DNA from 2 places in the Streptomyces sp. NPDC031340 genome. Region 1 is predicted to be linked to the other one. Evidence: riboswitches for the same ligand, from Rfam matches in the RefSeq annotation. Region 1 holds a riboswitch; the other holds the start of a gene.

What was found. A riboswitch is a leader RNA that binds a small molecule or an ion and turns the genes downstream of it on or off. The one in region 1 is predicted to bind cobalamin.
Region 2: linked by a shared signal. The riboswitch ahead of nicT (Nickel transporter NicT) and the one ahead of ACZ5GT_RS07715 (ribonucleoside-diphosphate reductase subunit alpha) in region 1 are both predicted to bind cobalamin.

What each region holds. Positions count from the first base shown of each region.
Region 1 covers NZ_JBVIIE010000008.1:32,313-39,587, forward strand. Annotated here, with positions in the region: gene mctP (monocarboxylate uptake permease MctP) at 1-1,474, shown strand, start outside; gene ACZ5GT_RS07710 (GNAT family N-acetyltransferase) at 1,549-2,055, shown strand; cobalamin riboswitch at 2,108-2,232, shown strand; gene ACZ5GT_RS07715 (ribonucleoside-diphosphate reductase subunit alpha) at 2,355-4,754, shown strand; gene ACZ5GT_RS07720 (ribonucleotide-diphosphate reductase subunit beta) at 4,754-5,761, shown strand; gene ACZ5GT_RS07725 (hypothetical protein) at 5,885-6,370, shown strand; gene ACZ5GT_RS07730 (hypothetical protein) at 6,337-6,549, opposite strand; gene ACZ5GT_RS07735 (GlxA family transcriptional regulator) at 6,643-7,275, shown strand, end outside.
Region 2 covers NZ_JBVIIE010000001.1:243,479-250,753, reverse strand. Annotated here, with positions in the region: gene ACZ5GT_RS01105 (DUF6445 family protein) at 1-416, opposite strand, end outside; gene ACZ5GT_RS01100 (DUF4142 domain-containing protein) at 707-1,453, shown strand; gene ACZ5GT_RS01095 (glycoside hydrolase family 13 protein) at 1,559-3,214, opposite strand; gene ACZ5GT_RS01090 (ArsR/SmtB family transcription factor) at 3,521-3,940, opposite strand; cobalamin riboswitch at 4,021-4,209, shown strand; gene nicT (Nickel transporter NicT) at 4,238-5,278, shown strand; gene ACZ5GT_RS01080 (nucleoside hydrolase) at 5,290-6,255, opposite strand; gene ACZ5GT_RS01075 (hypothetical protein) at 6,456-7,229, shown strand.

The DNA of each region.
Region 1 (7,275 bases):
ACGGTCGTTCGGCACCTGGATCACCTGGTTCCTGCTCGGCGGCGACCTGTACACGGCGTACACCTTCGTCGCCGTGCCGGCGGCGGTCTACGCGGCGGGGGCGGCCGGCTTCTTCGCGGTGCCGTACACCATCCTCGTCTACCCGCTGATCTTCACGTTCCTGCCTCGGCTGTGGTCGGTGTCGCACCGGCACGGCTACGTGACGACGTCGGACTTCGTGCGCGGCCGCTTCGGCTCCAAGGGCCTGTCGCTGGCGGTAGCGGTGACCGGCATCCTGGCGACGATGCCGTACATCGCGCTCCAGCTCGTCGGCATCCAGGCGGTGCTGGACGTGATGGGCGTCGGCGGCGGCGAGAACACGAACTGGTTCGTGAAGGACCTGCCGCTGCTGATCGCGTTCGGCGTGCTGGCGGCCTACACCTACTCGTCGGGCCTGCGGGCGCCCGCGCTGATCGCGTTCGTGAAGGACACGCTGATCTACATCGTCATCGCGGTGGCGATCATCTACATCCCGATCAAGCTGGGCGGGTTCGACGACATCTTCGCGAAGGCGGGCGAGAAGTACGCGGCCGCGGGGGCGGGCGGTCTGGTGCCGGCCCCGGCGGGCCAGTGGACGTACGCCACGCTGGCGCTCGGCTCCGCGCTCGCGCTGTTCATGTACCCGCACTCGATCACCGCGACGCTGTCCTCCGGCAGCCGCGAGGTGATCCGCCGCAACACCACGATCCTGCCGCTGTACTCGCTGATGCTCGGCCTGCTGGCCCTGCTGGGCTTCATGGCGATCGCGGCCGGCGTGAAGGTCACCAACGGCCAGCTGGCGATCCCGCAGCTGTTCGAGAACATGTTCCCCGACTGGTTCGCGGGGGTGGCGTTCGCCGCGATCGGTATCGGCGCCCTCGTCCCGGCGGCCATCATGTCCATCGCGGCGGCGAACCTGTTCACCCGGAACATCTACAGGGACTTCATCAGGCCCGACGCGACACCGAAGGAGGAGACCCGGGTCTCCAAGATCGTGTCCCTGCTGGTGAAGGTGGGCGCGCTGGTCTTCGTCCTGACGATGGACAAGACCGTCGCCATCAACTTCCAGCTGCTGGGCGGCATCTGGATCCTGCAGACCTTCCCGGCCCTGGTCGGCGGCCTGTTCACGCGGTGGTTCCACCGCTGGGCACTGCTCACCGGCTGGGCGGTGGGCATGGTCTACGGCACGGTCGCCGCGTACGGGGTGGCCTCGCCGACGCAGAAGCACTTCGGCGGCTCGGCGAAGGAGATCCCGGGCATCGGCGAGATCGGCTACATCGGCCTCACCGCGTTCGTGCTCAATGTCGCGGTGACCATTGTGCTGACCTTCGTGATGCGGGCCCTGAAGGCACCCGAGGGCGTCGACCAGACGAAGCCGGAGGACTACACGGCGGACGCCGGCGACCCGGGAGTCGAGGTGGAACTGCCGCCGGCGACCGCGGAGCCGGCGCACTAGGGAACCACGGAGCGACGGGCCGTCGGTGTGGACACCGGCGGCCCGTTGTCGTACCCGTCGGGCACACTCGCCGCATGGACATCGTGATGCGGCGGGTGGATCCCGGTGAGTACGAGGAACTCGGCGAGATCACCGCCCAGGCATATCTGCGGGACGGTCTCCTCGACTTCGGGGAGGACGACGCCTACCTCGCGGAGCTGAAGGACGTCGGCAAGCGCGCCGCCGCGGCCGAGGTGCTGGTCGCCGTGCGCGGGGACCGCCTGCTGGGCGGCGTGACCTTCGTGCCGTCCGGCGGCCCGATGGCCGACATCGCCGGGCCCGGCGAGGCCGAGATACGCATGCTCGCGGTCGCGCACGACGCCCGCGGCCGGGGCGTCGGCGAGGCGCTGGTCCGCGCCTGTCTGGACCGCGCCCGGGAGGTGGAGGGCTGCGTCCGCGTCGTCCTGTCGACCCAGCGGACCATGCACACCGCCCACCGCATCTACGAACGCGTGGGCTTCGCCCGCACGCCCGAGCGGGACTGGAACCCCATCCCGCACCTGACCGACATCACTCTGCTCGCCTACGAGTTGACCCTGTGAAGCCACCGCGACACAACATCTGGGGGTGACACTGCAGTACGGCACAAGATGTATGCTCATGCTCGCTGTCGCCGCAGGGGAATCCGGTGCGAATCCGGAACTGTCCCGCAACGGTGTACTTGTGCACGCCTGTGCACAGGAGTCAGTCCGAGGACCTGCCGACAGCGCGCCCGGCCGTCCGGTCCGGGTGCCTGACGTCCGGGCCTCGTGGAATGGGCCGGTGGACGCGGCGTCGTGTGCGCTCGTGGCTGCCCCCTGCCCTCCGCAAGGCCCCGTGCCGAGCGAGGGAGAGCCCCCACGTGACCATCGCGCCAGCCGATCCGGCATCGGCGACCCAGGATCCGGTATCGGCGATCCAGCCGGACGGCGACGGCCCCGGTGCCGAACTGCTGCGGACCCTGACCGAGTTGACCGCCGACCTGCCCGACGCCGACCCCGGCCGGGTCGCCGCCGCCGCGCTGCGCGGCCGGTCCGCGCGGGCGGACGGGACGGAGCTGCGCGAGCTGGCCACCGAGGCGGCCGCCGGCCTCATCTCCGAGGACCCGGCCTACTCGCGGCTGGCCGCCCGGCTGCTGACGATCAGCATCGCCGCCGAGGCCGCCTCGCAGGGGGTCACGTCGTTCACCGAGTCGGTCGCCGTGGGGCACCGCGAGGGCCTGATCGCCGACCGGACCGCCGCGTTCGTACGCGTCCACGCTTCACGCCTCGACGCGCTGGTGGACGCGGGGGCGGACGACCGCTTCGGCTACTTCGGCCTGCGCACCCTGCACAGCCGCTACCTGCTGCGGCATCCGATCACCCGCCGCGTGATCGAGACGCCGCAGCACTTCATGCTGCGGGTGGCGAGCGGTCTGGCCGAGGACGACACGGTCCGCTCCGCCGACGAGGTCGCCGCGCTCTACGCGCTCATGAGCCGCCTCGACTACCTCCCCTCCTCCCCCACGCTGTTCAACTCCGGCACCCGGCACCCCCAGATGTCGTCCTGCTACCTCCTCGACTCCCCGCTGGACGAGCTGGACTCCATCTACGACCGCTACCACCAGGTCGCCCGGCTCTCCAAGCACGCCGGCGGCATCGGCATCGCCTACTCCCGCATCCGCTCCCGGGGTTCGCTGATCCGCGGCACCAACGGGCACTCGGGCGGCATCGTCCCGTTCCTGAAGACCCTCGACGCCTCGGTCGCCGCCGTGAACCAGGGCGGCCGGCGCAAGGGCGCGGCCGCCGTCTACCTGGAGACCTGGCACGCCGACATCGAGGAGTTCCTGGAGCTGCGGGACAACACCGGCGAGGACGCCCGCCGCACGCACAACCTCAACCTCGCGCACTGGGTGCCGGACGAGTTCATGCGCCGGGTGAACGCCGACGAGCAGTGGTCGCTGTTCTCCCCGTCGGACGTGCCCGAACTGGTCGACCTGTGGGGCGAGGACTTCGACGCCGCCTACCGCAAAGCAGAGGCCGAGGGGCTCGCGCGCAGGACCCTTCCGGCGCGCGAGCTGTACGGCCGCATGATGCGCACCCTCGCGCAGACCGGCAACGGCTGGATGACCTTCAAGGACGCCGCCAACCGCACCGCCAACCAGACGGCCGAGCCGGGCCGCGTCGTGCACTCCTCCAACCTGTGCACGGAGATCCTGGAGGTCACCGACGACGGGGAGACGGCCGTCTGCAACCTCGGTTCGGTCAACCTCGGCGCCTTCGTCGACGGCGGGGAGACCGGCGGGGAAATCGACTGGGAGCGGCTGGACGCCACCGTCCGCACGGCCGTCACCTTCCTCGACCGCGTCGTCGACGTCAACTACTACCCGACCGAGCAGGCGGCCCGCTCCAACGCCCGGTGGCGCCCGGTCGGCCTGGGCGTGATGGGCCTGCAGGACGTCTTCTTCAAGCTGCGCCTGCCCTTCGACTCGGCGGAGGCCCGGGAGCTCTCGACGCGGATCGCCGAGCGCGTCATGCTCGCCGCCTACGAAGCCTCCGCCGACCTCGCCGAACGGAACGGCGCGCTGCCGGCCTGGGAGCAGACCCGTACCGCCCGGGGCGTGCTGCACCCCGACCACTACGGCGTGGAGTTCGCCTGGCCGGAGCGCTGGGCGGCGCTGCGCGAACGGATCGCCGCGGTCGGCCTGCGCAACTCCCTGCTGCTGGCCGTGGCCCCGACCGCCACCATCGCCTCGATCGCCGGCGTGTACGAGTGCATCGAGCCGCAGGTGTCCAACCTGTTCAAGCGCGAGACGCTGTCCGGTGAGTTCCTCCAGGTCAACTCGTACCTGGTCAGGGACCTCAAGGAGCTGGGCGTATGGGACTCCCGCACCCGCGAGGCGCTGCGCGAGGCGAACGGCTCGGTCCAGGACTTCGCGTGGATCCCCGAGGACGTCCGGCGGCTGTACCGCACGGCGTGGGAGATCCCGCAGCGCGGCCTGATCGACATGGCCGCCGCCCGGACCCCGTTCCTGGACCAGTCGCAGTCCCTGAACCTGTTCCTGGAGACGCCGACGATCGGCAAGCTCTCCTCGATGTACGCGTACGCCTGGAAGCAGGGCCTGAAGACGACGTACTACCTGCGCTCGCGCCCGGCCACCCGCATCGCCCGCGCCGCCCGGGCCCAGGCGGCCACCGCCCCCGTCCCCGCACAGCAGGCGGCCGACCCCGAAGCCGTCGCCTGCTCCCTTGAGAACCCCGAGTCCTGCGAGGCCTGCCAGTAATGCGCTCCCACCACCTGCTCGACCCCGGCTTCGAGCTGACGCTGCGCCCCATGCGCTACCCGGACTTCTACGAGCGCTACCGGGACGCGATCAAGAACACCTGGACCGTGGAGGAGGTCGACCTCCACTCGGACGTGGCCGACCTCGCGAAGCTGACGCCCGCCGAACAGCACCTGATCGGCCGCCTGGTGGCGTTCTTCGCGACGGGCGACTCGATCGTCGCCAACAACCTCGTGCTGACGCTGTACAAGCACATCAACTCTCCCGAGGCGCGGCTGTACCTCAGCCGTCAGCTGTTCGAGGAGGCCGTGCACGTCCAGTTCTACCTGACCCTGCTGGACACCTACCTGCCCGATCCGGACGACCGGACGGCCGCCTTCGCGGCGGTGGAGAACATCCCGTCGATCCGCGAGAAGGCCGGGTTCTGCTTCCGGTGGATGGACGAGGTGGAGAAGATCGACCGCCTGGAGACCCGGGCCGACCGCCGCCGCTTCCTGCTCAACCTGATCTGCTTCGCCGCGTGCATCGAGGGCCTGTTCTTCTACGGCGCCTTCGCGTACGTCTACTGGTTCCGCAGCCGGGGCCTGCTGCACGGCCTGGCGACCGGCACCAACTGGGTGTTCCGCGACGAGACCATGCACATGTCGTTCGCGTTCGACGTGGTCGACACCGTGCGCAAGGAGGAGCCGGACCTCTTCGACGACGAGCTCGGGCAGCAGGTGACGGACATGCTGCGGGAGGCCGTCGAGGCGGAGCTGCAGTTCGCGCGCGACCTGTGCGGCGACGGGCTGCCGGGCATGAACACCGACTCGATGCGCCAGTACCTGGAGTGCGTCGCCGACCAGCGCCTCACCCGCCTCGGCTTCGCGCCCGTGTACGGCTCGGAGAATCCCTTCCCCTTCATGGAGCTGCAGGGCGTCCAGGAGCTGACCAACTTCTTCGAGCGGCGCCCGTCGGCCTACCAGGTCGCGGTGGAGGGCACGGTCGACCTCGACGAGGACTTCTGACCGGGATCCGGGAACGCGGGTGGTACGTCCCACCGAGGTCCGACCGGGAGGACCGGGAGGACTGAAGGACCGGAAGGACCTGGAGGACCGGGAACACCGGGAGGACCGGGAAGGAGGCCACCCATGGGCCGAACGACCCAGCGCACCGCTCTCGCCCTCGCGGCACTGACCCTGGCCGCTGCCGTCGCCGGCTGCGGCAACGGCAGCGGAAGTGGCGGTGGCAGCGGGGCGGGGAGCGGGAAAGGGGGAGGTGGTGACACGGTCTCGCCGTCCGCCCCCACGGCCACCCCGGCCGGCTGCGCGGACTCCGCGCGGCTCGACGCCGCCGACAGCGGCCGTACCGTCTGCCTGGCCGTGGGAGGCACGGTCCGCATCAGCCTGGACGGGACCGCCGAGCGGCCCTGGAAGCCGGTCGCCGTGAGCGGTACCGGGCTGCGGGCCACCAACGCCGGCTTCGTGTTGCGGCCGGGCGACGCGAGCGCCGCCTTCGAGGCCGTCTCCGCGGGCCGGTCCCGGCTGTCCTCGCAGCGGCCGCTGTGCGCCGACCGGACCGGCCGGATCGCCTGCAAGGGGATTCAGGAGTGGTGGGTCACCGTGGTGGTGAAGTAGCCCGGCCGCCGTGCCGGACGCCGGGCGCCCGCCTCCGCGCGGGCCCGCTCGGCCTCCCGGATCTGCCGGTCGACGCGCCGGTCGTGGAGGATGCCGGCCACGGACGGCAGGATCAGCAGGACGAGGATCCCGAGAACGGTCAGCATTCCGATCAGTCCTTCGATGCGTGTCGTATCCATGGACACCACTGTCGCGCCGGTGACTCCTGACAAACAGTGGCAGGACTGCCGTAGACCCTCGAAAAGCTGCCAACGGTGAGGCAGACTGGCGGCATGCTGGAAAACGTGGCCGCCGTCGTCCTGGACGGCGTGAACCCTTTCGAACTCGGCGTGGTCTGCGAGGTGTTCGGCATCGACCGCAGCGACGACGGACTGCCGGTGTACGACTTCGCGGTCGTCTCCGCCGAGGGCCCGAGGCTCTCCTCACGGGCCGGCTTCGCCCTGCACGTCGACCACGGCCTCGAACGCCTGGAGTCGGCCGACCTGATCGCCGTGCCGGCCTGCGCCGGCTACGAGTCCCGTGAGTTCCCGCCCGACCTGCTGCACGCCCTGCGGCGCGGGGTGGAGCGCGGGGCGCGGGTGCTGAGCGTGTGCTCCGGCGTCTTCGTGCTCGCCGCGGCCGGACTGCTCGACGGCCGGCGCTGCGCGGTGCACTGGCACCACGCGGAGGAGCTGTCCCGGGCGTACCCGCGGCTGACCGTCGAGCCCGACGTCCTGTACGTCGACGAGGACCCGGTGATCACCTCCGCCGGCACGGCCGCCGGCATCGACGCCTGCCTGCACATCGTGCGCAAGGAGCAGGGTCCGGAGGTCGCCAACAAGATCGCCCGGCGCATGGTGGTGCCCCCGCACCGGGACGGCGGGCAGGCCCAGTACATCGAGCGCCCGCTGCCCCGCTCCCAGGGC
Region 2 (7,275 bases), on a different contig from region 1:
GGCACGGCGGGATTGAGGTAGAGCACGGCCGCGTACCGGCACAGCGCGCGTGAGTCGGTGTGCGGGCGCGGCTCGCTCTCGCCCGCGCCGACGACCTGGACGCAGTTGTGGTTGAGGGTGCCGCCGCCGGGCGCCCGCTGCACCCACAGCCGGTCCGCCCCGGTCGCCTTCCTCACCAGCCGCTCCACACGGGCGAGTTCACCGGGTTCCAGCCCCGGCATGGCACGCAGGCCCGGCCAGGTCTCCGCGGTGTACGGATACCCCTGGACCCAGTCCTCCCTGGCGAGACAGCGCTCCCGTACGGCGTCTAGGTCGGGCAGGACGTCGTCCAGCACCCAGTAGTCGCGGCCCTTGGTGGGCTTGCGGTACGGGAGCACGGGCAGGGCTGCGGGCGTCCTGGTGGGCTGGGGGGACATGCCTGCGGGGAACCTGGGGGGCTGGGGGGACATGCGGCCGAATGTAGGCGCGGGGCGGGTCTCGACTCTCCCGCGAACGGGTCAACTCTCCTGCACGACGGTCAACCTTCCGTCAACCCGTCGGGGCGGCCCCGGCGGGTGCGCGAGACCTGGCTCACACCCCGCAGTTTTTACCAAATCAAAAGGTTCTGCGGCTGATCCGGTCCGTACTCCCCTGCGTCCGACCCCCGCCGTCCCTTGGCGGGACCCCCGACCGGGCAGGAGGCACGGTGCGCTTTTCGCGGAACGCGATGGGAACTCTCTTCGTGGGCGGTGCGCTCAGCATGACCCTCGTCGCGCTCGCCTATCCGTCGATGCTCGGGGTCAGCAAGGTCAGCAGCGCGCCGGACCGGGTCATCGCGCAGACCCAGTGGGGCCCGCTGACGGAGGGCGACCGGGACTTCGTCGTCAAGGTGCGTGCGGCCGGGCTGTGGGAGTACCCGGTCGGCCAGATGGGCCTGAAGAAGGGGCAGAGCAAGGCGGTCATCACGGCCAGCAAGCACCTGATCGACGGGCACGCGGCGCTGGACGCCAGCTGCCGGAAGATCGGCCCCATGCTCGGTATCGCGATACCCAACCTGCCGAGTCCGCAGCAGCAGGGGTTCATCAACACCCTCAACGCCGACAGCGGCGCGCAGTTCGACAAGGACTTCGCCAACATCCTGCGCATCACGCACGGTTCGATCTTCAACACGATCGCGAAGATCCGCTCGACGACCAAGAACACCCTGGTGCGGACGCTCGCCGACCAGGCCAACGACACGGTCCTGGACCACATCACGGTGATGGAGCAGACCGGTCTGGTCGACTTCGACCAGGCCCTCTTCCAGCAGACCACCCCGCCGAAGCTGCCTTCGACGGACCTGACCCCGCCGCCCCCGGCCGCGGGCCAGCCCGAGGTGGTGCTCACCCCGCCGGTGGACAGCACGACCCAGCCGCCGGCCCTGCCCGGCGAGTCGTCGGCCCAGCCCGCCACCCCGAACCCGACGGTGGGATGACGACCGGGCGCGCCGGTGAGGACCGGTGAGTGAGTACCGGGCGCGCCCGGTGCCGTGATGACCGCGCGCGCCCGGTGCCGTGAGTGCCGGGCGCGTTCGGTGCGGTCAGGCGAGCCAGACGGTGGTGTCCGGGTCCAGCCGGCCGTCCTCGACCGGCGCGCTGCTCAGCAGCACTTCCCCGGGCGGCAGCCGGACGGCGCTCCCCGAGAGGTTGGTGACGCACCGCCAGCCCTCGCGGCGGGTGAAGTGCAGGACTCCGTCGGGGGCGTCCTGCACCCAGGTCAGCGACTCGCCCTCGAGCAGCTTGCGGCGCAGCCGCAGCGCCCTGCGGTACAGCTCCAGGGTGGAGCCCTCGGCGCCGTCCTGCGCCTCGACCGAGTACGCCGCGAATCCCGGCGGCTGCGGCAGCCAGGCCCGGCCCGCCCCGAAGCCGTACGACGGCCCCGTCGTCGTCCACGGCAGGGGCACCCGGCAGCCGTCGCGGCCCTTGCGGACGTGACCCGTCTGCTCCCAGATCGGGTCCTGCAACACCTCGGCGGGCAGGTCGGCGACCTCCGGCAGGCCGAGCTCCTCGCCCTGGTAGAGGTACGCCGATCCGGGCAGCGCCAGCATCAGCAGGGTCGCCGCCCGGGCCCGGCGCAGCCCGGCCGCCTCGTCCACCGCCGGGGCGTGCCCGCCGGACAGCAGCCAGGCGTTCTCGTCGGCGCCCGGCGGCAGCGTCAGCCGTGAGGCGTGGCGTACGACGTCGTGGTTGGACAGCACCCAGGTCGCGGAGGCGCCCACGGTACGGGCCGTCCGCAGCGAGGAGGCGATCACCCGGCGCAGTTCCTCGGCGTCCCAGCCGGCCTGCAGATACTCGAAGTTGAACGCCTGGCCCAGTTCGTCGGGGCGGGCGTACAGCGCGCGCCGGGCGTCCGGTACCCAGGCCTCGGCGACGGCCGCACGGGGCGGGCGGTAGGCGTCCAGGATCGTGCGCCAGTCGCGGTAGATGTCGTGCACCTCGTCGCGGTCCCAGTAGGGGTGGCTGCCCGGCGCGGTCAGCAGCAGGGCCTCCTCGGCGACCCGGGGCAGGTCGCCGAGGTCGCGCAGCGGTTCGCTCAGGTCCTTGGCCAGGGCGTGCGCGACGTCGACGCGGAAGCCGTCGACGCCGCGGTCGGACCAGAACCGCAGGGTGGTGCGGAAGTCCTCGCGCACCTCCGGGTGGGACCAGTCGAGGTCCGGCTGCTCGGGCGCGAACAGATGCAGGTACCACTGCCCGTCCGGCACCCGCCGCCATGCGCTGCCGCCGAAGACGGACTGCCAGTCGGAGGGCGGTAGTTCGCCGTGTTCGCCGCGGCCGTCCCGGAAGACGTAGCGGCCGCGGGCGGGCGAGCCGGGTCCGGCGGCGAGGGCCTCCTGGAACCAGCGGTGCCGGTGGAAGGTGTGGTTGGGGACCAGGTCGACGAGCACCTTCAGGCCGAGCCGGTGCGCCTCGGCGACCATGGCGCCGAAGTCGTCCAGCGTGCCCAGGCGCGGGTCGACGTCCCGGTGGTCGACGACGTCGTAACCGCCGTCGGCGAGTTCGGAGGGGTAGAAGGGGCTGAGCCACAGGGCGTCGACGCCGAGGGCGGCGAGGTGGGTCAGGCGCTGGGTGATCCCCCTGAGGTCGCCGAGCCCGTCGCCGTCGGCGTCGGCGAAGCTGCGCGGGTAGACCTGGTAGACGACGGCCTGCCGCCACCAGTCGGGGTCCTTGGACGAGAGGTCGGGCGCGGGGTGGTTCACGTGCTCCCCTTCGGACGGGCCGGGCCGGAGAAAAGGCGGACGACAGACACAACTCTGTCCGGGACAGCCCGCCGGGTGAACCCGGAACGCCCCGGTAACCTCCTGCTTCGGAGGCGTTCGCCGGCCCCGTCCGCCACCCGCCCGCCCCACCGCCCGCCCCACCGTGCGCCCCGTCCGCCGTGCACCGCGCGTCCGTGCTCCGGGATGCGTCCGTGCCCCGGGCACGCATCCGTCCTCCGGGATGCGGCCGATGCGCCCCGCGCGTCAGTGCGTCGCGGTGTGGCCGTGCGCCCCCCGCGCGCCCGGTCAGCAGCCGTCCCAGCCGCGGTCCGAGCCGATGTCCGAGCCGGCATGCAAGTCGGCGTCCGGGCCGGCGTCCGCCCCGCAGTGGGCGAGCAGTGCCTGTACGTCCGTGTCGACGACCCGGTAGCGCACCACCCGGCCCTCCTTCTCGCCGGCCACCACCCCCGCGGCCCGCAGCAGCCGCAGCGCCTGGGACACGGCGGGGTCGTTCATGCCGGTCGCGATCGCCAGGTCGGACACGGCCAGGGGGCCGGTGCGGTGCAGGGCGAGGAGCAGCGCGAGCCGTTTCGGGTCCGCGAGCAGGGAGAAACGGTCGGCCCAGGCGCGGACGCGGCCCGCGTCGCCGATGGCGGCGATCGCGTCGCACACCCGGTGGCCGTCGATGGCGCGGCGGTCCGCGCGGTCGGCCGGGACGAGATGCATGGGGTCATCCTCGCAGGCGTCCCTCTGTGATCTTCGATACCTGCGCATGTGTGCAGCTATGCAGGGGAGGGTCCGCGCCCCTACGGTGGGCGGGCCGTGGTGTTCGGGAAGCCGGTGCGAAACCGGAGCGGCCCTCGCCACTGTGATCGGGGAGTTGTCGGCCCACGTCCCCTTCGGGACAGCCACTGGCCGCCGCGAGGCGGCCGGGAAGGCGGACCGGCGACGCACGACCCGTAAGCCAGGAGACCGGCCACGGCAGCTCACGAAGTGATCCACGAGGTGCTGGAGCGTGACCGTATGACCGACCCTGCCCACAACTCTGCCTCCTTCCGCTGGCGGCGCGAGGACACGGTGAAGACGGCCGGCCTGCTGGCCGTCATCACCGCCCTGCACATCCTGGCGTTCGGCGTCCTGTTCCTGCTCGTCGTCCCCGGCCACTACGAGGTCGGCACCCGCACGTTCGGCATCGGACTCGGCGTCACCGCCTACACCCTCGGGGCGCGGCACGCCTTCGACGCCGACCACATCGCGGCGATCGACAACACCACCCGCAAACTGATGGCCGACGGCAAACGGCCGGTGTCGGTGGGGTTCTGGTTCGCGCTCGGGCACTCCAGCGTGGTGATCGTGCTGGCGGCGATGACCGCGGGCGGCACGCACCTCGCCGACCGGGTGACCAACCGCGACTCGTCCGTCCACCAGGTCCTCGGCTTCATGGGGACGACCGTCGCCGGCACGTTCCTGTATCTCATCGCCGCGCTCAACCTGGTCGCCCTGGTGGGCATCCTGCGGGTCTTCCGGGCGATGCGGGCGGGCACGTACGACGAGCGGGAACTCGAACGGCACCTGGAGTCAAGGGGGTTGGTGAACCGCTTCCTCGGCCGCCTCACCCGGTCGGTCTCCCGCCCCGGCCAGATGTACGCGGTCGGCTTCCTGTTCGGGCTCGGCTTCGAGACGGCCACCGAGGTGGTGCTGCTGGCGATGGCCGGCTCGGGCGCGGCGGCCGGGCTGCCGTGGTACGCGGTGCTGTGCCTGCCGCTGCTGTTCACCGCGGGGATGTGCCTGTTCGACACGCTCGACGGCACGTTCATGAACTTCGCCTACCAGTGGGCCTTCTCCAACCCGGTGCGCAAGGTCTACTACAACGTCACCATCACCGGCCTGTCCATCGCCGTCGCCTTCGTCATCGGCACGATGCAGCTGGCCGGTCTCGACCTCGGCGACGTCGGCTACGTCATCGTCGGCCTGTTCGTGGTCGTCTGGGCGGTCGCCGTGACGTACTGGCGCCTGGCCAGGGTGGAACAACGCTGGGCGGCCCGGCCGGCGAAGGCCGACTGACTCCGTTCCGGCTAACGCCCTTCCACCGTCGACAGGTACAGGTGGACGAAGCGGGGGACGTCGACGTCCAGGGCCACGTCCACCGACGGCCGGCGGCGGCCGCCCTCGTGGATCTCGGACTCGCCGGGGCGGGCGCGCCGGTCGACGACGGTCTGGCCGCGGGTGGGGCCGGGAGCGAGGCAGACCTCGACGGGCAGCGGCCTGGTGGTGATGCCGGCCGGGTCGGCGACCGAGCAGACGGCGCCCGCGTCGCCGAGGCCGCCGTCGGGGTCGTCGCCGTCGGGGTCCGGCGCGGAGGGGCGGTGGGCGAGCAGTTCGCCGGCCAGGCGGGCGCCCGGTTCCGCGCTCGCCCGCAGGCGCCGTACGTCGGCGGCCGGCACGATGACCCGCTGGAACACGTCGAGGCCGTACATGGTGATCGGCACGCCCGCCGTGAGCAGGATCGCGGCCGCCTCCGGGTCGTGCCAGACGTTGAACTCGGCGACCGGCGTGGCGTTGCCGGTGGCCACCGCGCCGCCCATGAAGACGATCCGCTCGATGTTGCGGGTCACCTCGGGGTGGGTGCGCAGCAGCAGGGCGATGTTGGTCAGGGGCGCGGTGGGGATCAGGGTCACCGGGCGGGGCGAGGCGAGGATCTCCCGGCGCAGCAGGGTCACCGCGTCCAGGCCGGACGGGGTGCGGGCCGGCGCGGGCAGGCCGAGGTCGCCCATGCCGTCGTCGCCGTGCACGTGCCGCGCCGACCGCACGGGCTCGATCAGCGGGCGTTCGGCGCCCCGGCCGACGGGGATGTCGGGGGCGCCCGCCTGCTCCAGCACGGTCAGCGTGTTGCGGACGACGCCGTCCACGTCCGTGTTCCCGGCGACGCAGGTGACCGCCCGCAGGTCGAGCCCGGGATGGCGGACGGCGAACAGCAGGGCCAGGGCGTCGTCGACACCGGTGTCGCAGTCGATGATCACCGGAATGGGCTGACCGGTCACGGCAGGCTCCTCTCTCCTCGGACAGCGACCTTACGCAGCCGCCGACGGACCACGGGCGGCAGGCCACGCCCGACGGCTCGGCCACGGCCGGGTCGGCCATGGCCGTAACCCGGACGGACCGGCGCACTGGTGGGCGCCGGGGGGCGGTGGTCCCGTGGGAGACGTACCGATCTTGGAAGCTGCTGGCTCAGGAGGCCCCGATGACCCGTACCCCGGCCCGCGTCCTCGTCGTCTCCGCGCTCTGCGCGGGCGTCCTGCCGGCCGCGGCGGCCTGCACGGCCGGCCCGGACGCGGCGCGGCAGGCCGCGCCCGCCGCCTCCCGCGCCGCCGCGTCCCCTCCGGCCGCCGCCCTCTCCACCCGCCCCCTCACCCGGGACCAGGCGCAGGCCGCCCTGCTCACCCCGGCCGACCTGGGCCCGTCCTGGACCCCCACCCAGGGGGCCGCGACCTGGCGGGACGGCCTGCTGAAGGCCACCGCCAAGGCGCCGGACTGCCGACGGCTCCTCGACGCCCTCTACACCGACGACCTGTTCGGCGCCGGTTCCGCCGTCCTCGCCGAGACCGGTCTCGACGACGCCGTGGACGGCTCCCAACTGCGCCAGCAGGTCCGCGCCCTCACACCCTCGGCCGTCGACCGGAAGCTGGCCTGGCTGCGGACGCTGCCGCGCGCGTGCGCCGGGTTCACGGCGGCCACCGCCCAGGGCTACGTGCAGGACGTCAAGGTCGCCGAGGCCGTCCTGCCGGAGGCCGGGGACGCCCGCCAGGGCCTGCGGGTCACGCTGAGCGGACAGACCGACTACGGCGAGCGGAGCGTGCTCACGCTGGACGTCGCCGTCGTCCGGGCCGGCGCGGACACCGTCGTCCTCACCGACGGCGGCCTGGGCGCCGTCTCCCCGGACACGACCCGCACGGCCGTCGAGACGGCGGTGCGGCGCCTGACGGACGTGCGCAAGCAGGGTCGGGCGGAGATCTGAGCCGAACCACGGGCAGCCCCGCACCCGCCGAAGCCGCCCCCGAAAC